Regions from separate parts of the Chryseolinea soli genome, predicted to be linked through region 4. Evidence: riboswitches for the same ligand, from Rfam matches in the RefSeq annotation. Region 4 holds a riboswitch; each other region holds the start of a gene.

Region 1 (7,412 bases), 3.8 Mb from region 4:
GTTGGTTGCCTCCAGCAAAGCACGGTTCTTCAAGGCAGCGTCGTTCGCGCTCAGGCCCGCTTTCACGTCGGTGTTGACGGCAGCATTAAAGGTGTTGATGGATGCCAGGGTATAGGAATTGTCCAGGTAGTTCAAACCGTCGTTGATGTAAGACAAGCCGCCCACGCGACGAATGTTACCGTTGTTCACAAACGAAAGGGCTTCGAACAGCGAAGGGAAACGGTAGCCGTTCTGGAACGAGGCCCGGAAGTTATGCTTCTCGGCCACGGTGTAGACAGCGGCGATCCGGGGATTGACCTTGGGGCTGAATTCCAGGTTGTGGTCCACACGCAGCGATCCGAAAAGTTTGAGGTGTTCTTTGAAAAGGGTCTTGGTCACTTGTGCAAAGGCACCATACTTTTTGTAATATACGTTGCTGCCATAGCTGCCGTCGGATTCTACTTGAGTGCGTTCAGCGATCGGGCGGGAGAAGTCCACAAAGTTGTTACCGTCCGGAATGACTTCATAGACGCGGAAGTCGGCACCCACCAACAGGTCGAAGATCTTCACCTTTTTGGAAAGATCCCATTGTGCATCGGTGTGATACATGCGGCTGCGTTGCCAGAGCGCCGCGCCACCGGTTGCTGTTCCGGTAGGCACTGAGCTGATGTGATCCCAGTTGTTGATGTTGATGATCTCATTTTTCAACGCGTTGAACTCGGGCGTGCCCGGCTCGACACGGCCGGCATCTGCTGCCGTACGTGCACGGCGCATGGCTTCGGCCAGGTCCGTGCCGCTGTTCAGCTCAGTTTGAAGCGAGCTCTTAAACTTGGTTGTCCAGTCTTTGTTGGAGAGATGCGAGAGGTCCAGATTGTCCGACAAAGGTTTCAAGTTGTAAGAGTCGCCCGTATTTTCGATGGAGACATACGTGCGAATAAAATAGTTGGCGCCCTTCAATTCCAGTTTGTGGTTTTGAACGCGGGCGTTGTTCAATTGGATCTTGTTCCCGCGTTGGAACAAGCCATCCATTTCACCAAAGCGATACGTATACGAGAGTTCGGCGTTGTTGCCAATGCGGTAGTGAAGGGCCGCGTCGATCTTTTTGTTATCCACTTTACCGGGCACCAGGTCCTTTTCCCAATAGCCCGTTCTTCTGACGATGAAGGATTGGTTCGCCGCGCCGTTGTAGTTTATACCGCTTACGGTTACGGCATTGCTGCCGCTGTCGTCGCCGTATTTATTCCACGCATCGTACGCCGGGTGATCCGTCACATTCAATTCGGGATAGTTGGGATTGCCGGTGCTCGGTGTGCTGTTTGGATTTTGGTCGTTCGTGGAACTGCCACGCCAGTCGGTGGCGCGCAGGTAGCTGCCGTTTATTTTAAAGGCCAGTTTGTTGTTGAACGCATGCGCATACCGCACGGCGGTTTCCGACAACAGGCTGGGATCATAATCGATGCCGTCCACGTGGTTCACGCCGGTCTTTTGATAGACGCTCAAACCCTGATAAAGAAAAGGGCTTTTGGTGATGAGGTTAGCCATACCGTTGATGGCGTTCATGCCATACAATGCGGAGGCAGCACCGGGTGTGATCTCCACACTTTCGATATCAAGCTCCGTGGGACCGATGGCATTGCCCAGCGGCACGCCCAAAGTAGCGGATTGCATATCCACACCGTCAACCACCTGCATGAAACGGAAGTTGTTCGGGATGTTGAAGCCCCGTGTGTTGGGCACTTTGAAGGTGAGGCTTGATGTGGTCATTTGAACACCCTTCAAATTTTCGAGCGCGTCGTAGAAGCTGGGCGCGGGCGAGTCTTTGATGGCACGGGTATCCATCTTCTCAATGGCCACGGGCGATTTCAATTGTGATTCCTCCACGCGCGAAGCCGTTACCACCACTTCGGCTCCCAACAAGGCGCTGGGCTCCAGCACCAGGTTCACCGTTTGACCGGGCGACGTCACGGAAACTTCTTGTGTTTTGAAGCCCACGAAAGAAGCGGTCAAGGTTACGGGAAGGGATTTTGTCTTTAAGGTAAAGCCACCTTGAAGATCGGTCACGGTGCCGGTCACGGTACCTTTTATTAAAATATTCACGCCCGCCAGCTCCTCGCCGGTTTCGCCGTCGGTAATTTTTCCGGTAATGATTGCGGGGTCTTGGGCCAGGGCACTTGTCGCTAACAGGAGAAGAAAGAGCAGTCGGTAAACATGATTCATATTAACTCTATCGTTTTGGTGGATTTTACGCAAATGTAACATTAAACACTATTAAATCAATAGACGTAAGCGGATTTATAGGATTAATTCTATTTCCCGTCTTTTTTGCAGACGCAATTCGATGTGATTGGCCAGACTGCCATAGGCATCCTGCCCCCCGGGCCGGTGGCCGACAATAAAATTGGAGTGCGCATGAATGGCGTAGAAATACGGCTGATTATCACGACGATCGATAGCGTATTCCACGCTGGCCACCTCCAACTGCGCGGCGCGCGCAATTTTTTCGATGGCTTTAACGACCGTTAGGGAGGGTTGGAAGGGTTCGTTGTCGGCCGTCCAGAAATCAATGTCGTGGGGAGTGCGATAAAGTTTTACGGCGTATTGAAAATTGCCGTTGATCACCTCGGCACGCACCACGTGGTTGCCCTTGGCGGGAATCCATTCCTGGAGGATCCACGGTTGTTCATCGCGCAAGGCCAGCGTTCCATCTTCCCAGCCGTCTTTCAGATCTTGGGTGGACTTGAGCAGCACGGTTTCCGCACCGTGACCGGCGTTGCCTTTCAGGATGATGGGAAATTTGAATTCGGCCGTGGCGGGTTTCAACTGGCTCGCGTGGGTCACTATTCTGGTCGATGGAAAGTCCAGTCCCAGGCTGCGCAGCAACAAAAGCTGCTGCATTTTGGAACGTTGCAACGCAATGGCTACCGAACCGTTGATGACGGGCACGTGCTGTTGCTCCAGGTGTTTCAAGTAGGGCTGCAGGTTTAGGTTGGCCTGTGATGGCCCCTCCACATAGGAGGGATAGCTCATATCATTATAGACCAGGCTATAGGGCACGTCCGTTTCCGACAAATCAAACCATTGCCGGGCAGGATCGAGCTTTACATACGGCAAGCCCCTTCGCTCCAATTCGCGAAACAGGGGATTGAACCATTCTTCATAACTATAAAAAATTCCGATGGGTTTTTCAACAGTGCTAAACATTAGGGCGACGGTTTAGTGAATAAAAAATTAAAACTTAAAAGCGGCGCGGTCGCGCCATGGTGGTAGGTGGTGTATTAACAACAACAGGGTGTCAGGATCAAGCCCTTGACACGGTGACTCCTATTTTGATTTGGTTTTATACCGACTGACATTCTTTGTCTCTGATTATTTCTAAAACAAACTTTAGTAAAAAGTGAGCGTTGCCCATGTTGCCACCGGCAACGCCCTATCATCAGGCTGCTTTGCGAAAAGCAGGGATCAGTTTCTTATGTTTTTTCGTGCTCACAAACGGAAGCAGGTGCAAATACAAAGGCGTCGAGCTCTTCTCGGTTTTGGGTTGATATTTTCCGACGATCATCGGGATATACATCACGCGACGGCGGCTTGCTTCACCGGTCACCGGCGAGGGTGCCACGCGGTGCCATATTCTTCCGTCGTGGATGACGAGGTCGCCGGCTTTGGCCTCCACCAGCACTTCCTTTTCGTCGGCGTAGTTGTTCACGAAATATTTTTTGCGGAACAACAAGTCCCACAGGCCTTGTTTGTGTGTGCCGGGCAGAATGCGCAGGCCACCTTTTTGCGCGGTGGAGTCATCGAGATAGAAACCGATGTTCAGCATGGGGGCCACTTTCTTGCCGTAGAAAATGTCGCGGGCGCTGTCGGTGTGCCAGCCCATGTGGAAGAAGTTGCTGCCTTCCGTGTTCACATAGTGATTGAACACCACACCGTCTTTTTCCTCCAAGCCCAGGCGCGCGCCCTTGGGCATGAGGGCCTTTAAGGCTTCCAGGTTGGGATGCGCGGCAAACCGGCGCACGGCTTCACTGTGTTGATTGGTGAAGGCAAAACGCTGCACGATTTTCTTTCCATTCTCGTCCACGCCATATTTGATCGGTATGCCATTCACCTTCTCCACGCCGCCGGCCACCCACTGCCGCTGCACTTCTTCCGTGGAGCGAATGATCTCCTGCACGGTGTCCTGTGAAGCATAGTTTTCAAAATGAATAAAGCCGTTCTCCTGGAAGAATTTAATTTGCTCTTGCGTAAGTGCGCCCTGAAATGTGAATTTTTTATACGTTGACATGATGATTTCGAATTTTGGTGGTTAAAAACTTAGACGGATGAATTGAGTTTGTATTTATGAACAGATGAGAAGCCTGGTATGCTTAGCATCGATAAGGATACACGAATAGGGCGCGTTTCATGGCGACAGTGTTTTAAAAAGGTTGATGATGGAATTAAGACGTCGGAATCCAGCGCCGCGATCTACCCGGCGGCCATTTCAAAAAAGAAAAAGGGAAATTCCGGAAGATGGCTCAGCAACAACAGCAGGAACAATACGTGCGTTGCATGGAAGATGACGATGCTGAAGGATGAGGATGCACGTTGTGCGAAAGTTGTGTTGTGTTCATGTTCTTCATTTTATATACCCATATTGTTTTCGGGCAGGATGTAGCACTTATTCCTTTCAGAAAGTTGCTAGAGGTTCACAGAGCCTGTTCTCTCCCCTCTTCTTTATAAATGATCGACTTGGTTTGTTTTAATCTCTACCAAATCGATAGACAAACCTAATCTAAAATACAAAACGATGCAAGTCTTATGAAGGTTTCTTTATTTCCAGATTATTTTTTTCAACCCTGTCCATACACCAGGCGCAGATACCACTTCTGCATCGGCCACAACATTGCCAGGCTGACCACCAGCACGCCAGACAAAAGTTCCGGGCGCTCTATTAAATAAGACACATACGTCACCAACACCAGCATGCGCAGGTATTCCAGGTAATAGATCCACCGGCGTTGCTCCAGCAATGCCCCGCAGTTGACCAGTGTGATCAAAATAAAAAACGCACCCACCACTTTTTCCAACGGTTGCGTCTGTTGATAGAACAGCGTGATCAGGAAAAGCACCGCTACCGCCAACCCCAACTGAATGACCAGGTACACCTTAAACCGCACCAACGCATTGGCCTGGCGCCGGTCTGGGATGAAACGTTCCTCCAACAAAGGCCTGATATTTTGGTCCAACACTTCGGGCCTGCCGAAAACGATCCTCAGTTTGTTGCCGATGCCGCTTACTTGTTTTGTCGCGTAGAGGATCTCTAAAAAATAATGAAAGTGTTGCCAGATAAAACTATAGCTCTTCAGGGGATGCGTGAGGCCATAAACCGGCTGCTCTTCTTCTTTTTGAAAGGTGCCAAACAGTTTGTCCCAAAACACAAACAGGTCGCCGTAGTTTTTATTCAGGTATTTTTCATTGGAAGCGTGGTGCACCCGGTGATGCGAGGGCGTAATAAGAATGTGCTCCAGCCACCCCAGCGAACGGATCAGTTGTGTATGCGTAAAGAAAGAATACGTTCCGTGCACCACCAGGATGGTCATGACCATGGCCGGATGAAATCCGATCAAGGGCAACACCGACCAAAACACGTTGCGCACGATGGATTGCAGCGTGGTGATGCGCGCCGAAACGCTGTAGTTGAATTCCTCGCTATGATGGTGCACGATGTGCGCCGCCCAAAACAAGTTGATCTCGTGGCCCAACCGGTGATACCAATACCACACCAGGTCGGTTGCCAAAATGAGGACGACCCACACGCCCCACGTGTTGGGAATGGACCACAAAGCAAAGTGCTCGTAGATATACGTGAACACGCCATAGAAGCTAGCCGTCAAAAACAGGTTTAGCAACCGCTCGGCAATGCCAATGCTGATGTTGGCAACTGAGCTGTCGAAATTGAAAACCTGCGTCTTCCGTTGCCGGATGGCGGCGACATACTCGAGCCCCAAAAACAAAAAGAATGCGGGGATGGCCAGCGCCGCATAGTTGACAGCCTTATTGTTCCAAAAAAATTCTGACATGCTGATTGAAAAGCTTGGGGTGTTCCATCATGGGCACGTGGCCGCACTGGTCTAAAAAAATCACCTGCGATCGTGGCAGCAGGTCGTGAAACTCCAGTGCCACTTCCGGTGGTGTGATCGTATCCTGCCGTCCCCAGATCAGCAACGTGGGTGTGTTAATCTCGCGCAACATGTCCGCCACATTGTGTCGCTGCGCTGCCCGTGCCAACCCAATAATGCTGAGTGTGCGGGTGCGGTTCTGCACGGTCTCATACACTTCATCCACCAATTGTTTGGTCACCACATCGCGTTTATAAAAAGTGTTCTCCACCCGTTCGCGGATGTAGGCATAGTCTTTCACCCTCGGGAATGTGCCACCAAAAGAATTTTCCGTCAGCCCCGAGCTTCCCGCCAACACCAGCTTCTTCACTTTTTCCGGATGACGCCACGCGTAAAGTAACGCGATGTGCCCTCCCAAAGAGTTTCCCATCAGCGTAACGCGTTCCAATCCCATGGCCTCGATAAAATTCTCCACATAGTCCACGAGACTATCCAGTCGCTCGCGCGTCAGGGGCGTGGAATACAAAGGCAACCTGGGAATGAGCACGCGGTGTGTAGCCGTAAATTCAAACGCCACCTGCCCCCAATTGCTCAGGTTGCCAAACAGCCCATGCAACAAAATAATAGGCTCCCCCTCTCCCACATCGAAAAGCGGCACCTTCGGCAATTCTATCGCGTTCACATTTTCTGTCATCATCACTTTTTCCTTTACAACAATTTTTCGCAAGCCAACCCACACATTTGTCGGTGTCCCACCAACAAATTTTTTCGCAAACCCAGTGCCCCGTTCGTGTCGTTCACCCAACAAGTTCACCGAATCAAAATCACCCCGCCTTTGTTGGTGTTCTTCACCAACAAAATTCCGGAGTCAACCTTATCACTACCGAAACAAGATCGAAACCTGTTGTCTCTTCTCCGCCGCCCGAATCACAAACGCAGAATCCTTCGCCGCCACCGCGACCACCGGAAAAGGCAACGCCGGAAAATTATTCACCACCGCTCCCTCTTCTGCAATCACGATCACCGCGCAAGGCTCTGCCGATGCAATCGCCTCTAACCCTTGGAGACTCTTGTCGTCTTGCCACGCATGGGCTTTCGCGATCCGCAACAACACGACTTTGCTCGTATACAAATCAAACTCCGGCTGATACGGGTCAACGGCCACGCCACAGGCACGGACGTTCTTTTGTTTTTGCTTGCAAAGCGAGACAGCATCAATCGACGCCTCGCCAGCTGCGATATAGACTTGCCTGCTCGAAGAAACGGTGTTCGCCTTGCGGGCGGATGCCGAAGGGGATGGATCGTTTGCTGTTGCCTGTTGACGTTCCTGCGCGA
Region 2 (7,412 bases), 2.9 Mb from region 4:
TATCCCATATGCTTGCGCAGATTGCGATACGCCAGGGTGATGTAAAATCGGATCATGGAGGTTCGGATTGGTCTGAAAAATATTCCTCTTTTCAGGTGCAATGACCTGTTAAGTAAAGATAGCGAATTAGCAGGTACACATCCGTTCTGTCAACCACAACGTCGCGACGGGTATCTTTCGCACAGGGCGCGGAACAACCTTATGCCTGGATAGGCCGTGTGGTAAAAAGTGCGTTCGAAGGTTTTCCAGACCGAACATAAAATAAGGCACAGCACCGAAGGATACGAGGCAATTCTTTTGTAACATTACTTACGAACAGGTATTGATAACCCCCTTCCGTATGAAACGTCACAGACTTAACTTCCTCATCGTACCGGTGTTCCTACTGATCACCATCACCGGTTTCGCACAGACCCCGCAACCTATAAGAATCGTCATGATTGGTGCGCACCCCGACGATTGTGATATCAAGGGTGGTGGCACCGCAGCGCTCTTTGCTGCGATGGGTTATGCCGTGAAATTTGTGGCCGTGACCAACGGCGATGCTGGTCATCAAACGACCGGTGGCGGCCCGCTGGCGAAACGCCGCTACGAAGAAGCACAAGAGTCGGCCCGTCGATTGGGGATCGCGGCCTATCACATACTGCCCAACCACGACGGCGAGCTGTTGCCCACGCTGAACGTGCGACTAGAGATCATCCGCGAGATCCGCGAGTGGAACGCTGATGTAGTGATCAGTCCCCGTCCGAACGACTATCACCCCGACCATCGCTACACGGGTGTGTTGGTGCAAGACGCCGCTTTCATGGTAGGCGTGCCCAACGTAGCCTCTGATGTACCGGCGCTGCGCAAGAACCCCGTGTTCCTCTATTTTGAAGATTACTTCCAACGCCCCAATCCCTTCCGCCCCGACATCTCTGTGGACATCACCGCGGTGTTCGACAAAAAAGTAAACGCCCTCGATGCCCATAGATCCCAGGTATACGAATGGCTTCCCTGGATTGGCAACTACGCCACCGAAGTACCCGCCGAAGGGCCCGGACGAATCAAATGGCTGGCCACACGCTACACCCGGAAAATAACCCCCGAAGCGCGCAAAACCCTGGAGACCGGCTACGGAAAAGAAAAAGCCCAAGCCGCCCAACACGCCGAATCATTCGAAATATGCGAATACGGCACCCAACCAACCCCCGAAGAAATACGCCGCCTATTTCCCATGATCAAAATGCCCTAGCCGGCCCGCAGTCCCATCATTTTGGTGTTCTCCCAAAAGAAGGGGTAACACCCGCTTGTTGGTGTCCCACCAACAAGCATTCCTTCGAGCCATATCAATAAAGGGCAGCCATTTCCATTCATTTTCCAGCGACAACCAAAGTGAAAACCCTGTTTAAACAGTTTTCTAACGGTCGCGAATACAAGTATGATTTCACCCCATTTTCACTTAGGAATCCTCCCTAAAATTCCTGATTTTTCGAATTATTTTATTTCCGATGAGGTTGTGCATTATTTTAATCTTTACCTGCCTGGGACTAACGGTTGGGTATGGACAGCAAGCGTCCGTAGACAGTTTGCTAAACCGCATTCCCTCCACCGACAGCCTCCGGGAGTTTCTTCCCAAAGACACACTGCTTCAAAAATCCCATCATAAAGTAGATTCCATACAATCGTCATTCTATCACGGTGCCGACAGTTTGAAAGGCATTTATCAACGCCCCATCAGCAAGCTGGATTCTGTACAGAACAAATTGCAACACCGGCTGGATAGTCTCACCACACTGAATCTCCCCACGGGCAAAGTAACCCATGCGCTGGATAGCGTAAACCAACTGCGCGAAAAGACCGTAGCCGGCTTCAACGAAAAATTGAATGCCTTAAAAGGAAAGACCACCGGCAAGCTCAAGCAACTCGATCTCCCACCCGAACTGAAAGGCAAAGTGTCGGCGGTGACCGGGAAGGTAGATGGTTTTCAAATTCCTGGTTCTGAACTTGGCCTGCCTGCTGTGGGGGGCACCTCGCTGGGCAAGATCGATGGACTGAACAAGATCAGCGGCGTGGACCTTCCTCAAACCGGAGGACTGGGAAGCATCCAAGACGCCGCCAAAGTGGGCGAGTTGCAGAACGTGACGAGCCAAATGGGTGAAGTGTCGAAGGTGACTGGCCAGGCCGGTGAGTATGCTACCCAATTGAAGGAAGTAAAGGCTGTGGCCGGCGGCGACTTGAGCAACACCGCGGAATTGTCGAAGACCGCCGAGACAAAGGCCGCAGAGCTGTCGGGTATAAAAGATCTCGAAGGACAAACGAAGGCACTCGACCAATACAAAGATATGGCAGGCAAGGCCGGCGACCCCGACGCCATGAAAGAAGAGGCCGTTACCAAAGTGAAACAGGTAGCCGTGAACCATTTCGCCGGCAAGGAGAAGCAACTCCAGGAGGCCATGGATATGGTGTCCAAATACAAACAGAAATACGGCAGCCTGAACAGCCTCAGCGACATTCCCAAAAAGCGCCCGAACGAAATGCGTGGCAAACCCTGGTATGAGCGCGTGCTCCCCGGCATTGCCATGCAAATGCAAAAGAAGGGTGAGGACTTGATGGTAGATTTCAATCCGTATGCAGGCTACCGCTTCACCGGTCGTATCACGGCCGGCGCGGGGTGGAACCAACGGGTTGCCTACAACACCAAACGAAATTACTTCGATCACTCCGCCCGCGTATATGGTCCGCGCGTCTATGGCGAGTTCAAACTCTGGAAAGGATTTTCTCCCCGCCTCGAAGTGGAGACCATGAACACCTTTGTGCCGCCCCTGACACGCGTTGCCATTCCCGATGCGGGCAGCCGCGAGTGGGTGTGGGGTGTGTTCACGGGGATGAAGAAGGAATATCGCTTCATCAAAAATGTGAAGGGCACAGCCTTGATCATGGTGCGCCTTTTCGATCCCCATCACAAAAGTCCCTATGCCGATGTGCTGAATGTGCGTTTTGGATTTGAGTTCCCCATCAAGAAAAAGCCAAAGACCGCGAAGGAAGCGAAGCCCTCAAAATCGTAAGCCCAACAAAAAAGTCGACTGCTTTCCAGGTTTTTAAAGCGCGTTCGTTTTTGTAACATACTGATAAATAGCCCTTTTGGGACGCGGAAAAATAATTTTTAAATAATTCCACAAACTCTATTGACTTAATAGATTTATAGCCTACATTTGTTTCATATTTATAAAGAATAGGGGAGAGAGCAGACTCGTTGAACCTATTGCAACCTCGCCTCATCACCGGGGAAAAGGTGCTAAATTCTGCCTAAATGATTAGGGAATATAAATAAGTACAAAAGCCATGAAAAACATTCAAAATCTCTCCTTCCTCTCACAAACGTGTTGTTGCTGTTGTTGACGGCCAGTCCACCTCCGCTTTATTCAATCGATTCACAACAACAAAAAAATCTTACGACCATGTCACAGACCGCATCGGTATTGTCATCCGAACAATCTTTGTATATCTCCACAGCAGAAGTTTCTTTTGCTCCTGCTAAACGTGTTGAAGCCGTTTCAACAAACCTGAATTTCGTTTTCGAAGAGAATGGTTTTTATATTCCCTCGACCGCCTTTGGGTACAACGACCGGGTGAGCCTGGCCTTTCAGGTGAAAGAAGCGTTTGCCGCCCACTTTATTTTGATCAAGGGGTTGATAGAATTCAACCGCTCCAAGGAGCTGAAGTTTGTGTTTAACCGCGATGAAAGATCTTTCGAGATCGATCTTGAAGCCGCACAACTTGACACGTTGAATACTTTCCTGGCCCATATCCACGCATTGCTTCAAAAAGAAATTCAATTCAAAGCCGTGTTGAAGAAAGTGATCGCCTTCGAAAATCACTACAAAGCACTTCGCGATGAAGTGTATGCCGAGCAACAAGCCGTGATCTAGCCCGGCTGAAGTTTCCAACTCTTTCTTATGGATGTTGATACCGGTGACGGCGAGGCGATCACCCGAATGTCCATGTTCTATTCTTCAATTTTCACCTTCCTATGCTAAATCTCGGCGGGCAAGCAAAGTCAACGCAGAAAGAAACTTTTGCTTGCCCGCCGAAGCTTTAGCGTAGGAGGGCCTTTTCTTTGCTCGCCGAAGCTTTAGCGAAGGTGAGGCGATTCAACATGAGTTCCGAGCCAACACGCTCCATTGACACCCTATCCTGAACATTTGTAAATAAATAAGTGTAAATGATACATTTTATCAAATGTATTTTTAAATTCGAGATCGTATTCAAAAGATTCATACGCTAAAAAAAAATGATATGAGACGATCCCAGGCGCTCCTCCGGCTATCGGCATTTCTGTTTTTATCAGGCTTTTCATTTTTATCCCTGCAAGCACAGACGGTACTGAATGTAAAAGTCGATCAACCACTCTCGAAAATTGAGCCCACCATGTGGGGAATATTTTTCGAAGACATCAATTTTGCGGCCGATGGCGGACTCTATGCCGAACTGGTGAAGAACCGCTCGTTTGAATTCGCCCAGCCGCTGATGGGATGGAAGGAGCAAAATAGCAACAAGTTCGCCATTGCCACCAACGCCGGGAGCGTGCTCATCCTGCATGAAGGCGGCGACACCAACCCGCGGATCGCCCGCGTAAACGTTCTGGCCGACAAAGGCTATGGCCTCACCAACGAAGGCTTTCGCGGCATGGGCATAAAGAAAGGTGCGACCTACACATTTTCGGTGCAGGCCCGTCAACAGCAGGGAAGCCCCGCGTTGCGGGTGGAACTCGTGGATGCCAGTGGCAAAATTTTGGGGACGACCAGTATTAGCCCAGCCGGTGGCGAATGGAAGAAATACACAGCAACGATCGTGGCTTCTGAAACAGAACCCAAAGCGCTGCTGAACATCTGGTTCGAAGGCAAAGGCGTCGTCGACATCGACATGGTCTCCTTGTTTCCAACCGACACCTGGAAAAATCGCCCGGGTGGTTTGCGCAAAGACCTTGTGCAGTTGCTGGCCGACATGAAGCCCGGCTTCATCCGATTCCCCGGCGGCTGCATCGTGGAAGGCCGCGAGCTGACCACGCGCTACCAATGGAAAAAGACGGTAGGCGATATCGAGCAACGCGAAATGATCGTGAACCGCTGGAATACAGAATTCACGCACCGTCCTGCGCCCGACTACTTTCAAACGTTCGGCCTCGGCTTCTTTGAATATTTTCAATTGGCCGAAGATGTGGGTGCCGAACCTTTGCCCATTCTCAACTGCGGCATGGCGTGCCAATTCAACTCCGCCGAAGTCGTGCCCATCAACCAACTGGATACCTATGTGCAAGATGCTCTCGACCTGATCGAGTTTGCCAATGGAAGCCCCGATTCGCCGTGGGGAAAACTGCGCAAGACCATGGGGCACGAAGCGCCGTTCCACCTGAAATACATTGGGGTGGGCAATGAACAGTGGGGTCCGCAGTATATCGAGCGCTACGCCGTGTTCTCGGCGATCATCAAAGCCAAGTACCCCGACATTCAAATTGTTTCCGCCGCCGGCCCTGCACCTTCCGGTGAACTTTTCGACTATGCCTCAAAGGAATTGAGAGATCTGAAAGCAGACCTCGTAGACGAGCATTACTACAGCAGTCCCGAATGGTTTTTGAAAAACGCCAACCGCTATGATGCCTACGACCGCAAGGGACCAAAAATATTTGCCGGCGAATATGCCGCACAAAGTGTCGCGACTGTGAGCCCGAAAAATGAAAACAACTGGCGCTGCGCCCTATCCGAAGCGGCCTTCATGACCGGCCTCGAACGCAACGCCGACCTCGTGCACATGGCTTCGTATGCGCCGCTGTTCGCCCACGTGGAAGCCTGGCAATGGACGCCCGACCTGATCTGGTTCGACAACCTCAACGCCTATGGCACACCCAACTATTATGTCCAAAAACTTTTCTCCACCAACAAAGGCACGCACGTGTTGCCGGTGACCGCACAAGGAGAAACCGTGGCCGGCAAGAATGGACTCTATGCATCGGCCGCGACCGATGTAAACGCCAAGACCATTTTAGTCAAACTGGTGAACGCAGGCGACGAACCACAGACCGTTACGCTTCAACTCTCCGGCGTACGAAAAATTTCACAAGCCGGGACTTTGACGGTGTTGAAAGGAAATCCCGACGAAGTGAATAACCTGGAGCACCCCACACAAATCCATCCCGAAGAACAACCCCTGAAGTGGAAAGGCAAGGATGTGAAGACGGTTCTGCCACCGCGTTCGTTTTCCGTGCTGAAGATTCCAACACTCTAGGTATTCATAATAACCCCAGGCTTTAGCCTGGGGTTATAGGAAAGTATTATTCCGATCGCAAAGACTTCACCGGGTTGGCCACCGCGGCGCGAATGGCTTGATAGCTGACTGTGATCAACGTCAACGCGATCGCGCCACCGGCCGAAACCGCGAAGACCCACCAATTTAACTCGGTGTGGTAGGGGAAACTGAGCAGCCACTCCTGTAGAAAATAATAAGCAACCGGAATCGCGAGGACGCACGCCACCACCACCAGGGCAACAAAGTCAAGCGAAAGCATCCGCCACAAGTTGGCCACGGAGGCACCCAGCACTTTGCGGATGCCGATCTCCTTGGTGCGTTGCTCTGCCACAAACGACGCGAGACCGAACAAACCCAGGCAGCTGATAAAGATGGCAAATACGGTGAAGAACGACGCCAGCTTGCCGATGCGTTCTTCGGCGTCGAACTTGGCGGCATACGTATCGTCCACGAATTTGTATTCGAACGGTGTGCTGGGAATGATCTTTTTGAAGATGGCCTCTGTTTCGGCCAGGGTCTCGTGGGCGCTTCGTGCGGGGTTGAGCTTGAGCAGCATCCAGTTCGTGTAGCGATCGTTCATGAAGTAAATGGTCTGGCGCACGGGCTTATACGGCGACTCAGTGATCATGTCTTTTACAATCCCGATCACATGCAACCGGTCGCTGCCCCAGGTGACTTCCATGCCGATGGGATCTTTTATCCCCATATATTTTGCCGCCGCTTCGTTGATGATCACCGCGGAGGAGTCCGCGGGAAAATCGCGTGAAAAATTTCTTCCCTCTTTCATTTTCCAGCCAATGGTGGGCCCGTACTCCGCGGTGATAAAGATGGCCCCGAAATCTTCGGCGAGACCGGGATCCTTGCCGCTCCACGTAAAACCGTTGCTGTTCAACCATACGTCGGTGATGGGGCTTGACGATTCGGCCATGTCTTCGATGGTCCCCGCTTGTTTGAGCGCCGTCCGGAGGGCATCGAATTTGCCAAAGAATTCCGGACCACTCATTTGGATCGAAACAAGTCCTTCGCGCGTGTAGCCCGCCGGCCGGCTCTTTGTAAATTGAATTTGCTGATACACCAGCGTAGTGCCAATGATGAGGGCAACCGACACCGTGAACTGCACCACGACC
Region 3 (7,412 bases), 2.5 Mb from region 4:
AGCTCTACCGTGGTCGGGGCGATGTCGTTCACGTGGCCATACTGATTCCGGATGCCTGGGGTCTTGATCTTCTTCGGGTAGAAAAGGATCAGGCCATTGTGTGTTCCACCTTCGGAGTTGGCGTCGGCTTTCCATTGACGGAACGGTGTGTTGGTGGCTTGCGTCCAGCCATAGGGTGCATCGGAAAAGGATTGCTCAGTGCCAAACTTGTCGATGTTCTTCAAGGCTTCGGCTACCTGTTTGTTGGAATCCAGCCCGCTGATGTATGGATTTAGGCTGCCGTGTTGCGTGCTGGGACTCGACCCGTTGTCGCCCACGATGGCGATGATGACGGTGTTGTCGAGTTCACCGATTTCCTTCAGGTAGTTCACCACGCGACCCAGTTCATGATCGGCGTGTGTCATGAAGCCTGCATAGATTTCCATGTAGCGGGCATACACTTTTTTCTCGTCGGCCGAAAGGCTATCCCACGCCGGCACTTTCGGGTTGCGTTCGGGGAGTTCTGCATTCGCGGGCACGACGCCCAGCTTCTTCTGCCGTTGTAAAACTTCCTCGCGATACCAATCCCAGCCCTTGTCGAACTTGCCCTTGTACAGATCGCTCCACGACTTCTCTACCTGGTGCGGCGAGTGTGTGGCTCCCGTGGCAAAGTAGAGGAAGAACGGTTTCTCCGGGGCCAGCGACCGTTGATTGGCGATGTACTTGATCGCTTTGTCGGCCAGCAAGGTGGTGACGTGTTTATGGTTGGGCTCCACATCGATCACGTTGTTGTCCTCGTACAGATTCGGACGGAACTGGTCGGTGTGTCCCAGGTGCCATCCGTAGAAATGATCGAACCCTATGCCCAGCGGCCAACGATCGAACGGTCCCACGGGAGTGATCTCGTTGATGGGTGTAAGATGATATTTTCCCACGGCGTAGGTGCTGTAATTGTTTTCACGCAAGATCTGGGGAATGGCGGCTTTGTCGGCCGGCAGAATACCGTCGTAGCCGGGAAAGCCCGTGGCCGTTACGGGGAACAAGCCCATGTGTACGGAGTGCGAATTGCGTCCCGTCAGCAGGGCGGCGCGCGTCGGCGAGCAAATGGCCGTGCTGTGGAAGTTGGTGTAGCGCAGACCATGGTTGGCGAGGCTATCCAATGTCGGCGTTTCCATCAGGCCGCCAAACGCGCTGGAGGTTCCATACCCGGCATCGTCGATGAGAAAGTAAACTACGTTGGGCGCATCCTTGGGCGCTTGCTTTTTCTCCGGCCACCATTCTGTGGATTCAGCAAATGTCTTTGCAATTTTTCCTTTGAATTCGTCCGTGGACGCAGTCTCCGCCGCAGGATCGGTGACGCTGCCCGGGTGGCAGGCGCCCAACGCGAAGGTGACGGCTAGAAAACGCACGGGCTTCATCAGTATTCCGCGCAAGCGGTTATCTATTTTTATCATAGTGTATACAATTTTGTACAGTTGGTTTAGGATGATCTCAAAGCGTTTTCTCCGCGGCCTGCTCGACGACGATACTTTTCACCACGCCGGTAAACGGATCGGGGCCCGTATAGCGCTTCGTCACGGGCGAGTTAAGATCCTTGCCCACGCTCACGCCGTCCGAGCCAAACGACGCGATATACTTCACGCCTCCTTCTACGGTCTGTTTGCCGGCCGGCTGACCGTCTACGGAAAGCGACACCACATTGCCGGGTGCGTACTCCACGGTGATCGCATGTTTGCCTTTGGTGAGTGCCCTGGAAGCGGTGATGAGGGTTTCCGTAACACCGTCGTTGAGCAGATAATACAAGGTGTTGCCCTGGAAGAACAAGCTCGTACCTCCCGTCAATCCACCGTTGGCAAACACCACCCCTTCATTTTTATCGCGCGTCAATTCGATGTTCGCCGTGATCGTCACCGGGCCCTTGCCGATGTTGATCCGGGTCTTCACCGTCGTGCCTTCCAGGATGATCGACTTGGATTTTATTTCGGGCGCAGCCAATCCCGCGCGATAATTTTTCAACGGGTAGACATTGTATTTTTTTGCCTCCTGGTCGAAAAGCGTCTTCAACTCTTCCAGCTTCTGCGGATTCTTGGCGGCGAGGTCATTGGTCTCGTTCCAGTCTTCGTTCAGGTTGTAGAGCTCCCATTTGTCTTTGTCGAACGGTGCAGGGTTGAAATGAATGTCGTCGGTCGGCGCTTCACCAAACACATTGCGCGGGTGATACACCGACGCTTTCCAGCCGTCCTTGTAAATGGCACGGCCGCCGTGGAGCTCGTAGTATTGCAGCGTGTGCCGGCTGGGCGCTGCCGGATCGCTGAGCGTATACGCCAGGCTCGTGCCGTGAAGCGGCATTTGCGGGTAGCCGTTGATTTCGGTTGGAATTTTAAGACCGGCAAGCTCGGTCGTCGTGGGCAGAATGTCGATGACGTGCCCATACTGCGTGCGGATGCCGCCCTTCTCCCGGATGCCTTTCGGGTAGTGAACGATCAGCGGATTGTGTGTGGCGCCTTCGGCATTCACGTCGCTCTTCCAATATCGAAACGGCGTGTTGGCGGCTTGCGACCATCCCAAGGGATAGTTCTCATTGGTGAATTCCGTTCCCAGTTTGCCGTATTGACTCACCAGGAAAGGGATGTCATGCCCTTTCGATGTCACGGACGCTCCGGTGGTTCCGGTATACGATCCCTCCTTGCTTCCCCCATTGTCGCCGATGACCACAAAGATCAAGGTATTGTCCAGTTCACCGATTTGCTCGAGATAGTTCACAAACCGGCCGATCTCATGATCGGTGTATGATAAAAATCCGGCATATACCTCGAAGAAGCGGGCAAACACTTTCTTTTCATCGGGGCTTAAGGTGTCCCAGGCCTTCAGGTTTTGCTGACGTGGCGGAAGCTTGGTTCCCTTGGGGAGAATCCCTAAAGTTTGCTGGCGTTTAAAAACATCTTCGCGGTACTTGTCCCAACCTCCGTCGAACTTCCCTTTGTATTTGTCGCTCCACTCCGGGGCTACCTGGTGTGGCGCATGCGTGGCGCCCGTAGCCAGATACAAGAAGAACGGCTTTTCGGCATTCGCTGATTTTTGATTGGCCACATAAGAGATGGCTTTGTCGACGAGCAGTTCGTTGAGATGCTTCGTGTTCGGCTCAATGTCGATGGCATTATTCTCTTCGACCAATACCGGATGCCACTGGTCCGTGGCGCCGCCCAAAAATCCATAGAAGTGATCGAAGCCGCGACCGGTAGGGTAACGGTTAAAAGGTCCCGCGGCCGTGAGGTCGATGGGGCGATTGCCATGCCATTTCCCCAGCGCATAGGTGTTGTATCCATTCTCCCGGAAGATCTCGGCAACGGTCCCGGCTTCGAACGGAATGTCGCCGTAGTATCCCGGCGCACCGATCCCTAATTCGGCATGATGCCCCATCGCCACGCTGTGTGCATTTCGCCCGGTGAGTAATGCGGCGCGGGTGGGACTGCAAATTCCGGTTGTATGAAAATTCGTATAGCGAAGGCCGTTGCCCGCGAGTTTGTCGAACGTAGGCGTTTCGATGAGACCGCCAAAGGTTGACGTGGCGCCGAATCCCACATCGTCCAGCAGGATCCACACCACGTTGGGGGCATCTGCCGCAGCCTTCACTCTGGGCGGATACCATTGTTCGGATTCCTCCAGGGTTCGTCCGATCTTTCCCTGGAAAGGCTGAAGCGGATCGCGCTGTGCCCATGCCGCCGCGCTGGCGACCATGATGGCAAGCCCTGTCACAGCGATTTTCTTTATGTTCATGTTAATGTTGGTTTGTTTATCGATTTGGCTCCTGTGAAAGGAGAACTAAACTATTCCCACAGAAGTGTGGGCAAAGACCTGCCACTCCCTGCCGAAGCAGGGCGAACCTCGTTTAACGAGATGCACGAATAGAAGTGGAGATGGTAGTGAGGTAGATTTAGCAGCAACAACAACAACGGAAACCATCCGTCATATTCTTCGCGATTGCTTCAGGGCCAAGGAGGTCCTTGGGAAACATTTTCATTTTCATGTGGCTTAAAAATTTTATAGCTCCAATGCGTCATTGGTAGGAGTTAGCACCTTATCCTGGTGGCGACAGGTTGCTAGAAGATCGTCGAGCCCATTCTCTCCCTTCTTCGGTATAAAATCAATCTGGTGGGAATTGATTGTCTATATAATCGATAGACAAAGAAATAATATCGTATCGGAAATACCAAGGAATTGTTGATAAAAGTATTTGATCGCCGTCAGCAGCAAGATTTGCCGCGGCCTAGCTAGGGGTTCTGTAAAAAAAGATCCATGGTTCATTTCTTCTGCCGGTGGTACCATGCCAAAGCCTTCGCGCTGCTGCCACAATCCTCCATGCTACACCATTTTCTTTTTCCATTCTTGGTAGTATCCCAAAAAAGCCACCCGCAGTTTGGACATTCTTTGACCCGGCTCCATGTATCGGAAAGCAACAACGCATGCGCCGACTTCACCAGGGGTGCCGTGATCGCATAGAAATGACCGGGTGGGAAATTCCATTCTTCCTTAAACTTGTCTTTCTGAAAGACGACTTCGAGGAATGGGAAATATTTCGATGTCAATTTATTGAAGGCTTCCATATCGGCCGGCCGTACTTTTTGTTTGAGTGCGATGGGTTTGAATATCGCGTAGATCAAATCGCGGAGATCAACCGCCTCCGCAAAGAAATCTCTTGCCCTTTTCTCGTTGGTCTGGCCGGCTTTTTCTAATGCAGCGAAAGCGCCTTTATCGAGGATCCCTGCTTTGCGCGCCCAATAGATCAGGTCGCTAAAATTATTCAGGTTATCGCGGTCTGATCCGTCGAATCGATCGGGCACGGTATTGACAAAATCAAGACAGGGCACGCCGCCATCCAGGCGCATTTCGTCGATTTTCGGATTCCTGGTCATCACCGTAAAGATACCACCCCGGACCAAATTCCCCACCAATCGGGGGATAATTTTACCTTCAAAATATATTTTAATGGTAAAGTGAATACTTTTACTATTAAAAAACGTAATAACGGTAAAATCACCCAAACCCTTAAAACCCTTCCCTATGAAGTATTTAACCCTCGCGCTATGGCTGATGTTCCATTTTACCGGAAAAGCACAATCCAAAAATGCTGAACTGCCGGTGCCTCCCGTGGTCTTCGATTCGAAAGGAGAACTGATCCTCTCCCCTTCTTCCACCTCGTCGAAAAATGACTTTGATTTTTTTGCAGGAAATTGGAAAATCCACAACCGGATGTTGAAAAAGAAACCTGACAATACTATTGAATGGACGGAATTCGAGTCCACGCAAGAAATGCGCATCATCCTCCGCGGCATCGGGAACGTTGACAACTTTATTGCGGAACGAAACGGCAAACCCTTTGAAGGTATGACCTTGCGGTTATTCAACCCCCAAACAAAACTGTGGAATATCTACTGGGCCGATTCAAATTTTGGTGTCTTGGGACTGCCGCCGGTGGTGGGTTCGTTTGAGAACAAGGTGGGGCACTTTTTCTCCAAGGATAACTACAATGGCAAAAACCTGCTTACCGTCTACCGCTGGGACGCGCGCGACCCCAACAATCCCATCTGGAGCCAGGCCACGTCAGAAGATAACGGCAAGACCTGGGAGTGGAATTGGTTTATGTATATGCGCCGGTAAGATCATGGGTGGTCTACCCGCCCTTTCTTCTTACCTTTGACGATGACAAAAAATGGCGATCTCCTGCGGGATGAGAATTTCCTGATCCTCCATCAATTTCTCGTCAACCACTATGGTTTCTCCGACCGCGACAGTCACGATGTCTTTGGCAAGTTTCAGTTTGTGGAAATAAAAAAGAACACCCTGCTTCACCAACGGAATGAAGTTTGCCAGTACGCCTATTTTATTTGCCAGGGCTGTCTCCGGACCTTTTTCACAAACCGCAAAGGAGAAGAAAACACGCGTCACATAGCCTTTGAGAACCACTTTGTCAGCGCCTTCTCCAGCTTTATTACACAGACCCCGTCGCTTGAAAACGTGCAGGCGCTGGAACATTCCAAATTGTTAAAAATTAAGCAGAGCGACTTTTTTCATCTTGTCAACACCCACGAAACTTTTTCGAAACTCTATCTACGTTCGTTGGAGCAAGCCCAGGTCTTGAGCACCTGGCGGCTTGAGTCCATGCTCAGCATGACGGCACGCGAACGCTATCGGGATTTGCGGGAGCGGATGCCGGAAGTAATTCTCCGACTATCCAATAAACAAGTCGCCTCCTTCCTGGGGATTACGCAGGAGTCGCTGAGCCGTTTAAAAGCCCAAAAGTAAATTAGTATTTAGTCCTGAGTCCTTAGTCTTGAGTCGTTGGTACTAAAGACTCAAAACCATTACAGATATAGAGTCCCCTCCATAACAATCACGGAAGAACCACTCACCCAAATCCCATCGCTTGAAACGTGGACACGAATGGATGAAGGGTGCTTTACGGCTGTTCCCTGCAAGATCCGGAAGTCTTTATCTTTTTTGATGTGGCCGAGTTTTTCCAGGTAACCTGCCAACGGGCCGGCTGCTGTTCCCGTTGCCGGGTCTTCGTCGATCCCGATCCCCGGATTAAAGAATCTTGCTTCGGCGAGAAACGCAGGGTTGGGCTGGTTTGTGGTGAAGAGGTAACACCCTTCGAAACCATATTTTCCGGAAGCCGCTTTTAGAAGGGATTTGTTGGATACCGCTTTTTGTAAAACGTCCAGATCCTTTACCGGGACCATCAGGTGGGCAACCTCCGTTTCAACTATGTTGATCGCCCAACCGTTTAAATCCAGATCATCAGGGGTCAACCCCACGGCCTTCGCTACCACGTCTGTCGGTACCGTTCCCATTATCGTGGCGGGTGCTTGTTTCATGGCAACGTAAGGAAGACCGGATTCTTCGGTGATCTTCACCGGGATCCGCGTATCCTTGATCATGACGTGCGAACTTCCCCCCTGATTTTTAAAAATATCCCACCCCTTTAGCAAGGCCAGGCACACGGCTCCTAAAAGATTGTGGCCGGCACCAATCACCTCAAATTCCGCCGGTGTAAAAGAACGCACCATCAGGGCATTCTCTTTTGTTGAATAGCGGATGAACGATGTTTCGGAATAGCCAAATTCCCTGGCGATCTCATGGTATTGGTTGAGCGTGAGGTCATCATCACTGTGCACAACAGAAAGTTGGTTGCCTTTATACTTCTGATCGGCAAATACATCCAATACATAGTAATTCAATTTTTTCATATCTCCTGGTTTTTATGCCGTTCCCCGGCGCCAATGCTGCACCAAAATTAAAGAACAATCGTTTATCATTTTTATGGGTTAACTTGGGGTAGCCGGTTACCTCAAGGTAACCATTCTAACTATGGCCACCATGAACATCAACGGAAACGTACAAGAAGCGACTTGCGAACAGGAGCTGGCGGCGAT
Region 4 (7,412 bases):
TGGCGCCCTTGAAGGTTTCGGCAAATTCCAGGAGACGTTCGGTGGCGTCTTCGCGGCGGTTCAGCAGCACGTCTTCTACCCGCTCCAGCAAATTCGCGTCGATGTCGCTATAGATCTCGAGCATGGTAGGGTTCACGATGCCCATATCCATACCGTTTTGGATGGCGTGATAGAGGAAGGCCGAGTGCATCGCCTCGCGCACTTTCTGGTTGCCCCGGAAACTGAACGACACGTTACTTACCCCGCCACTGACGTGGGCATGGGGAAGATTTTGGCGGATCCACTTGGTGGCCTTGAAAAAGTCTAGTGCATAGTTCCGGTGCTCTTCGATGCCGGTGGCCACCGGGAAAATGTTGGGGTCGAAGATGATGTCTTGAGGCGGGAAGCCCACTTCGTTTACCAAAATGTCGTAGGCGCGCTTGCAAATGGTGATCCTTCGATCGTAGGTGTCGGCCTGGCCGTCTTCGTCGAAGGCCATCACGACAACGGCCGCGCCATAACGTTTCACCAGCTTGGCCTGGCGTACAAATTCCGGGATGCCGGCCTTCATACTGATGGAATTGACAATGCCTTTGCCTTGAATGCACTTGAGACCGGCTTCGATCACTTCCCACTTCGAGGAGTCGATCATGACGGGCACGCGCGAGATCTCGGGCTCCGAGGCCATGAGGTTTAGATACCTTACCATGGCGGCCTGTGAGTCCAGCATGCCTTCGTCCATGTTCACGTCGATCACTTGTGCGCCGCCGCGTACCTGGTCCAGGGCCACTTCCAACGCTTCATCAAACTTGTCTTCCTTGATAAGTTTCAGGAACCGCGCGGAGCCCGTCACGTTGGTACGCTCGCCGATGTTAACGAAGTTCGATTCGGGGGTGATCTCGATGGCCTCCAGGCCACTTAACTTCAATTGATAATCCATAGACATGTTCTAAAATTTCGTGGGCCTGTGTGGCGTCTTAAAAGGGCTGTGCTTTACAGCGTTTCGTATAAGGATTCGTATTGTTCTATCTCTGTTGATCAAATCTTCCGGTTAGCTGGCCTCTTTCAGGCTTTCCTTTTTCCGTGGTGTATAGCGCGCGGCGATGGTGGCGATGCTGCGGATGTGATCCGGTGTGGAGCCACAGCAGCCGCCTACGATGTTCACCAATCCTTCTTTGAGGTATTCTTCCACTTCGGCGGCCATCTCCTCGGGCGTTTGGTCATAGTGCCCGAACTCGTTTGGCAGACCTGCGTTGGGATATGCGCTGACGAAGAAAGGAGCTTTCTCATCCAAAACCTGCAGGTAAGGACGCAAGGCGGCCGCCCCCATGGCGCAGTTTAGCCCGATGCTGAGCAAGGGCACGTGCGATACCGAGATGAGGAAAGCATCGGCCGTTTGGCCCGACAATATCCTGCCGCTGGCATCGGTGATGGTGCCGGAGACCATGACGGGGATCTTACGGCCCATCTCTTCAAATAGTTCCTGGATGGCAAACAACGCAGCCTTCACGTTGAGGGTGTCGGTTATGGTCTCCAGCAACAACAGGTCCACGCCGCCATCCATCAATCCTTTGGCTTGTTCCTTGAAGGCAGCGGCCAGTTGGTCGAAGGTGATGGCGCGGTAGCCGGGGTTGTTCACATCGGGCGACATAGACGCCAGCTTGGTGGTGGGGCCCATGGAGCCGGCCACAAAGCGCGGCTTGTGTGGTTCTTTTTGCGTGAACTCCACCGCCACTTCCTTGGCAATGCGGGCCGACTGGTAGTTGATCTCATAGACCAGGAATTCCAGGTGATAGTCAGCCTGGGCCACCCACGTGCTGCCGAAGGTATTGGTTTCGACGATATCGGAGCCCGCTTCAAAATACTGGCGGTGAATGTCTTTGATGATGTCGGGACGCGTGATGCTGAGCAAATCGTTGTTGCCCTTGAGGGGATGCGGGTGATCCTTGAGCTGTTCGTTGCGAAAGTCTTTCTCCTCCAGCTTGTGTCGTTGGATCATGGTGCCCATGGCGCCATCCAGGACCATGATGCGTTCTTTCAGAATGTCTTCGATGTTCATAAAGCCCTCCTTCATAGTTTGTTGTGCTATCCAGAGAGCCCGTGGAGTGGGTTTACTTATCTTTTCCCATCTGCCAGCTGGCGGATGGAATGGGATTTAGCACAACATTCCGGTTTCGATTTCGGAATAGGATGCTAAGACTTCTTCGGGCCCGTTCCCTCAGTCTTTCTGGATAAGCAGTGCAAAGAAAAACAATAAGTGCTTAAAATAAAAAGCCAATAGCTTAATTTTGAGCTGATAATGAAACTAGCAGCCATCGACATTGGTTCCAACGCCATCCGTTTTCAGGTATCCACGGTATTGGACAGTTCCCCCACCCTGCTTTTCAAGAAGCTGGAGTATGTGCGCTTCCCGCTCCGTCTTGGTCACGACGTGTTCACTACCGGCCGTATCAGCGACAAGAGCATTGGCAAGTTCAAGAAGCTGATGACGGCCTTCAAGCTGCTGGTGGACTTATACGAAGTGGACGATTATATGTTTTGTGCGACGTCGGCCATGCGCGAATCGGAGAATGGCGCTGAGCTTGTGCACCAGGTGGCCAACGAGTTGGGCGTGATGATCCACATCATCGACGGGAACCGCGAGGCCGAGCTCATCAACCGCGCCATACATTCGTTCCTCACCGAGAAGACGTATCTGCACATCGATGTGGGCGGTGGTAGCACGGAGTTGAACCTCTATGTGAAAGGCAAAAAGATCAAGACCCGTTCGTTCAAGATCGGTTCGGTGCGCGTGCTGGAACGCAACGACTCGCCGGTGATGTGGGAAGACATGGAGCACTGGGTGAAGGAGCACATCAAGAAATCGTTTGGCAAGGTGACTGCCGTAGGTACGGGGGGTAACATCAGCAAGATCTTCGAGTTGGCCAAGATGAAGCCCGGCAAAACCATCTCGCGTCAAAAAGTAAAAGACATCCGTGACATGATCGAGGGTTTTTCATTGGAGGAACGCATCTACAAACTGCAGATGAACCCCGACCGCGCCGATGTGATCATTCCCGCCAGCCGCATCTACATTCAAGTGATGGAGTGGGCCAATGCATCGTCTATTCTCGTTCCCGAAGTGGGTTTGAAGGATGGCATCATGATGTATCTCTATGAGAAAAATGTCTCTCAGAAAAAGATCGAATTCTAAATAGCGCCTTTAACTAGCGCTTTCTCATCTTGCCGGGGTTTTTCCGGTCGATCGTGCTCTTGCCGCGCTTGCGGTTTTCGGTCTTCAAATCATACAGGTACGCGACAGAAATACGGAACCCTTGATTGCGCGATTGAAGCGGGTCTTGAAAATAGGTCTGTGTAAATGTACCGTTGCTTTTTGCGAGGTAAGTGTGTCCCAACTCATAGCGGATGGTGACCATGAGGCGCTGGCGCAATCCCGGTTCAAAGACCGCTCCGGCGACCAGGTTCAGTCCAAGTTGTAAACGATTCGGGTTTTGCACATTCATCTCATCCAAACCCTGCGTGGCGGGGTCCTTGTTGAATACGATCTTGTATTTCTGTTCTGAAAAATTATTTTCTTTCAATTCGCTGTTATAGACCGTGCCTTTACCGCCGAGCCAATAGCTGACGTTGGGACCAATGCCAAGAAAATATTTGAACTCTTTTCCCTTACCGATCTTGCCTTTGAAATCGACCGTGTAGCTGATGGGCATGTCAATATAGTTGTACCTCGAAGTATTTTTAAATTCAGCATCGAAATCAGCGCCTTTGGGGTCGCCTTTCAGCACTCTGCCTTTGGTGGAATACAAAAGGGACGCATGGAGAAAAAAACGCTTGCGCACCAGGAACGCCAGGTGGCCGCCCGCGTGAAAACCGAAAACAGGCGACACGTTGTAGACATCCTTCAGGTCTTTGTCGCCAAATGACGTCCAGGAATAATTACCCCCGATCTCGGGGCCTACCAGGATCTGCGAAAAGACAGGGACCGTACAAAAAAGAACCAACAGTGCACTCGAAAAAAAAGCTTTCACTTTAGACTTGGATTTCAGGTAGTTAAAAAAATCAGTACAAAAATAATGCAAAGCCCATAAGTTAAAGAAGATAGGCTGTCAATAAAAGCAAAAAACGTTGTATATTCGTGAGTTTACGGTGAATCGACCGCTTACGGAAGCCGGTTGAGATGCATGAATAACTATTTTTTTGGCTGGCATGGGATGCTCGGTTCGTTTTTTGGAGTGACTTTTACGCCTCTGCCCATATAAAGAAGTGAATGCGCAATTTTTTTAACTGTTGTTTTGGCTTGCTCTTTTTGTGCGGTACTTCTGTATTCGCACAAAACTACCCTGTCTATAACAGTTTTTACGTCAATCCCTTTCTGTACAATCCAGCCGAAGCCTTGACGGAATACACGCAGATTTACGCCCTTTACCGCCAACAATGGACCAACGTGGAGGGTGCGCCCACCATCGGTGCCCTCTCGGTCACCTCCATGATGAACGAATCGCGCGCAGGCGTGGGCGGCAAAATATCCTCCTACAAAAGAGGGTTGCTGAACACCACGGATTTCTCGCTAACCTATGCCTATGGAATTCCCATGGGGCAAAAAAACTGGCTCTTTTTGGGACTTTCGGGCGGGGCCATTTCCAACACCATCGACATGACGAAGGTGAGCGACCCCAACGATCCGGCCATTGCCAATTACCTGGCCAATAATTTTCAACCGGCGGCTGGTTTCGGGCTCCTCTATCGTTCGGGCTCCGGCCTCAACGTGGGGATCGCATTGCCGCAGATGTTTCCCTCCAAGTTCAACAGCGACGCCAGCTTTAACAGCACCACCGTTTCGCCTTCCGACAACGTGTTTGTTTCCATCTATTACAAACGCAAGGTGGAAAGCCGCATTGTGAGCAAAAGCAAAGGCGGCCTGAAGCGCAGCGTGAAAACACAAGAAGCCATTGCGCCCCTGGAGTTTTATTTCAACTATAAGTATTCGAAATTTGGCAACAGCCAGTTTGAATTTCTGGGGAAGCTGAACCTCTCGCAACACTTTTGGATCGGCGGTTCATACAAGCTACCCTATGGCTTCACGGGCAACCTCGGCATCAACACCTCGCGTTTTCTCATCGGCTATTCCTACGAGCCGGGCAACCAGCCGCAGAATGGATTTTCGCAAGGAAGCCACGAGGTCATTCTCGGTTTGAAGTTGGGCAAGCCTAAGAAGTTCAAACGTGTTGCCCCCGTGCTGCGCTCGACCCTGGTGAAATCACCCAACGAGAAACACACGGCGCGCTTCCAGGAATCGACAGAAGATCCGAATGCCATCAACCAGACCACCGAGGAAGCGAAGAAAAAATACTACGTAGTTATCCGGATGTTCAACGACTTTACGGCGGCCGACGGCTATAAGCGCAAGCTCATCGGCGACAAGTTCAACGCCGAGATCTTCTACAACCCTGCGGATAAAAAGTATTATGTGCACGTATTGGAAACCACAAAAGCCTCGGAGGCCCACGAGGAAGTGCGGAACCTGAAGACGTATACCAAACTGAAAGAGGCCCGTGTGCTCATTGTGACGACGAAATAGCAGGATTGGGATGGGCGCGGGGTTACATTTTAAAGGATAGAATGCATTTATGACACCATGAAGCGAGTTCTTAGCTTGTTTACAAAAATCGTTGGTTTGCTGATCGTCTTCCTCGTGATCATGCCCGCCGCCTTTGCCCAGCGGCCGGAAATCAAGGATATCAGCAAAGTGAAAGGCAGCATGGACGACATCGTGCAGCTGAAAGGAAGCTTTTTTGGCAACGACGCCACGAAACTGGTGGTGTTTTTTGGCGCCACCCCGGCGGCGATCCTACAGGCCACTGATCAACTGCTGGAAGTCAAGGTTCCCTCGGGCGCTACCTATCAGGATATTTCCGTAACCCGCTTTAGCGGCGTCACTGGTCTGACCGGCTATTATCGTGAACCCTTCTTTTTGTCGTTTGGAGGCGCGGCGGGCATTGACCCCGCTAACTTCGGCTCGCAAACGGACTACCCTGCGGGCGTACCCGTAGCACAAGGTCTCTATGACCTTTGCATGTGTGACTTCGACGGCGACAGCAAACCCGATATTGCCGCAGCGCGCGACAACAACTCGTTCCTGCTGGTATTGTCGAACTCCTCCACTCCCGGCTCGCTCAACATGTCCGGTACGTTCAACATCTCGCTGGGCACCCGCTCCCTCCAGGTGAAATGCGGCGACCTGAATGGCGACGGCAAGCCCGACATCGTGGCCACCGAAAAAGGCACCGGCGACAATGTTTTCTTCCTGCGCAACACCAGCATCGGGCCCGGAGCGATCAGCTTTGCAAAAACCCAGATTCCCCTCACCGGCAAAACACCCAACCGCATCGAGATCGCCGACCTGGACCTGGACGGTAAACCGGAAGTGATCCTGACCTCGCAGGCCACCAATAGTGTGATCGTGCTGGTGAACACCACACCCAACATCACCACGCTTTCTTTCTCCGCGACCCCCATCACGATCCCGCTACCCGATTGGAAAAGCACGGACGGTCTGGCGGTAGAAGATCTCAACGGCGACTTTCTGCCGGAGATCGTGACCAACCAATTTATTACGAACACCGATCTCTACGTCATTCAAAACAACAGCGCGCCTGGTGCGGTGACGATGTCGCCCGCCCTTACGCTACCCGTGGGAAACACGGTGAAAAACTTAAAGATCGGCGACCTGGATGGCGATGGCAGATCGGACATCGCGTTTACCCAACTCTCGCCTTCTTCCAACCTCGGGATCTTCCTGAACACCAGTACTTCAGGAACTTTATCGTTTGGATCGCTCAAAACTTTCTTAACCGACACCAACCCCTGGGGCATCGACTTCGGTGACCTGGATGGCGATGGAAAGGCGGACATCGTTGCCCCGTCGATCACGAAAAAATCGCTCACCATTCTGAACAATACCAGCACACCGGGTAACCTTTCCTTTACGACACTTCTCAAAGCCACCGACTACATTAATCGCCACGTCGCGATTGGCGACGTAGACGGCGATGGCAAACCCGACATTGCCTTCACCAGCATCGACGACAACAATCTGAACATACCGGCGTCCAAAGTGTCGATCTTCCGTAACCATGCGTGCATGATCCCGAAGGTTACTCCTGAGGGTCCTTTGAATGTGTGCTCCGGTTTCCCGCTCACACTGACCTCCACCAACGGTGGGGCTACCACATTCGAGTGGCTCAATGCCACTACCAGTACGACAACGCCGGGTACTTATCAATTCTCTCCTACCGTCACGGGCGACTACAGCGTGACCGCTACTTCGGAGGGAGGAAGTTGTAAGACAACCAGCAACGTGGTGAAGGTCACCATTTCGGCAAGTGCCGTTGCGGGTAATCCTGATCCCCAGTCCAATGGGCCGGTGTGCATCG

The links. A riboswitch is a leader RNA that binds a small molecule or an ion and turns the genes downstream of it on or off. The one in region 4 is predicted to bind S-adenosylmethionine.
Region 1: linked by a shared signal. The riboswitch ahead of D4L85_RS04555 (phytanoyl-CoA dioxygenase family protein) and the one ahead of metH (methionine synthase) in region 4 are both predicted to bind S-adenosylmethionine.
Region 2: linked by a shared signal. The riboswitch ahead of D4L85_RS34595 (hypothetical protein) and the one ahead of metH (methionine synthase) in region 4 are both predicted to bind S-adenosylmethionine.
Region 3: linked by a shared signal. The riboswitch ahead of D4L85_RS30665 (sulfatase-like hydrolase/transferase) and the one ahead of metH (methionine synthase) in region 4 are both predicted to bind S-adenosylmethionine.

The regions. Positions count from the first base shown of each region.
Region 1 covers NZ_CP032382.1:1,096,627-1,104,038, forward strand. The annotation lists gene D4L85_RS04545 (TonB-dependent receptor) at 1-2,196, opposite strand, end outside; gene D4L85_RS04550 (ATP-grasp domain-containing protein) at 2,272-3,180, opposite strand; gene D4L85_RS04555 (phytanoyl-CoA dioxygenase family protein) at 3,413-4,261, opposite strand; SAM riboswitch class I at 4,597-4,701, opposite strand; gene D4L85_RS04560 (sterol desaturase family protein) at 4,809-6,038, opposite strand; gene D4L85_RS04565 (alpha/beta fold hydrolase) at 6,013-6,774, opposite strand; gene D4L85_RS04570 (hypothetical protein) at 6,958-7,412, opposite strand, start outside.
Region 2 covers NZ_CP032382.1:7,817,712-7,825,123, reverse strand. The annotation lists gene D4L85_RS32600 (ABC transporter permease) at 1-56, opposite strand, end outside; gene D4L85_RS32595 (PIG-L deacetylase family protein) at 341-1,234, shown strand; gene D4L85_RS32590 (hypothetical protein) at 1,491-3,047, shown strand; SAM riboswitch class I at 3,203-3,312, shown strand; gene D4L85_RS34595 (hypothetical protein) at 3,441-3,911, shown strand; gene D4L85_RS32580 (alpha-L-arabinofuranosidase C-terminal domain-containing protein) at 4,279-6,264, shown strand; gene D4L85_RS32575 (ABC transporter permease) at 6,311-7,412, opposite strand, start outside.
Region 3 covers NZ_CP032382.1:7,400,038-7,407,449, forward strand. The annotation lists gene D4L85_RS30660 (arylsulfatase) at 1-1,433, opposite strand, end outside; gene D4L85_RS30665 (sulfatase-like hydrolase/transferase) at 1,471-3,756, opposite strand; SAM riboswitch class I at 4,018-4,124, opposite strand; gene D4L85_RS30670 (CGNR zinc finger domain-containing protein) at 4,281-4,892, opposite strand; gene D4L85_RS30675 (hypothetical protein) at 5,041-5,637, shown strand; gene D4L85_RS30680 (Crp/Fnr family transcriptional regulator) at 5,680-6,282, shown strand; gene D4L85_RS30685 (PhzF family phenazine biosynthesis protein) at 6,342-7,226, opposite strand; gene D4L85_RS30690 (winged helix-turn-helix transcriptional regulator) at 7,348-7,412, shown strand, end outside.
Region 4 covers NZ_CP032382.1:4,876,482-4,883,893, reverse strand. The annotation lists partial or broken gene metH (methionine synthase) at 1-2,053, opposite strand, end outside; SAM riboswitch class I at 2,092-2,217, opposite strand; gene D4L85_RS20675 (Ppx/GppA phosphatase family protein) at 2,279-3,172, shown strand; gene D4L85_RS20670 (outer membrane beta-barrel protein) at 3,186-4,007, opposite strand; gene D4L85_RS20665 (PorP/SprF family type IX secretion system membrane protein) at 4,247-5,557, shown strand; gene D4L85_RS20660 (FG-GAP-like repeat-containing protein) at 5,615-7,412, shown strand, end outside.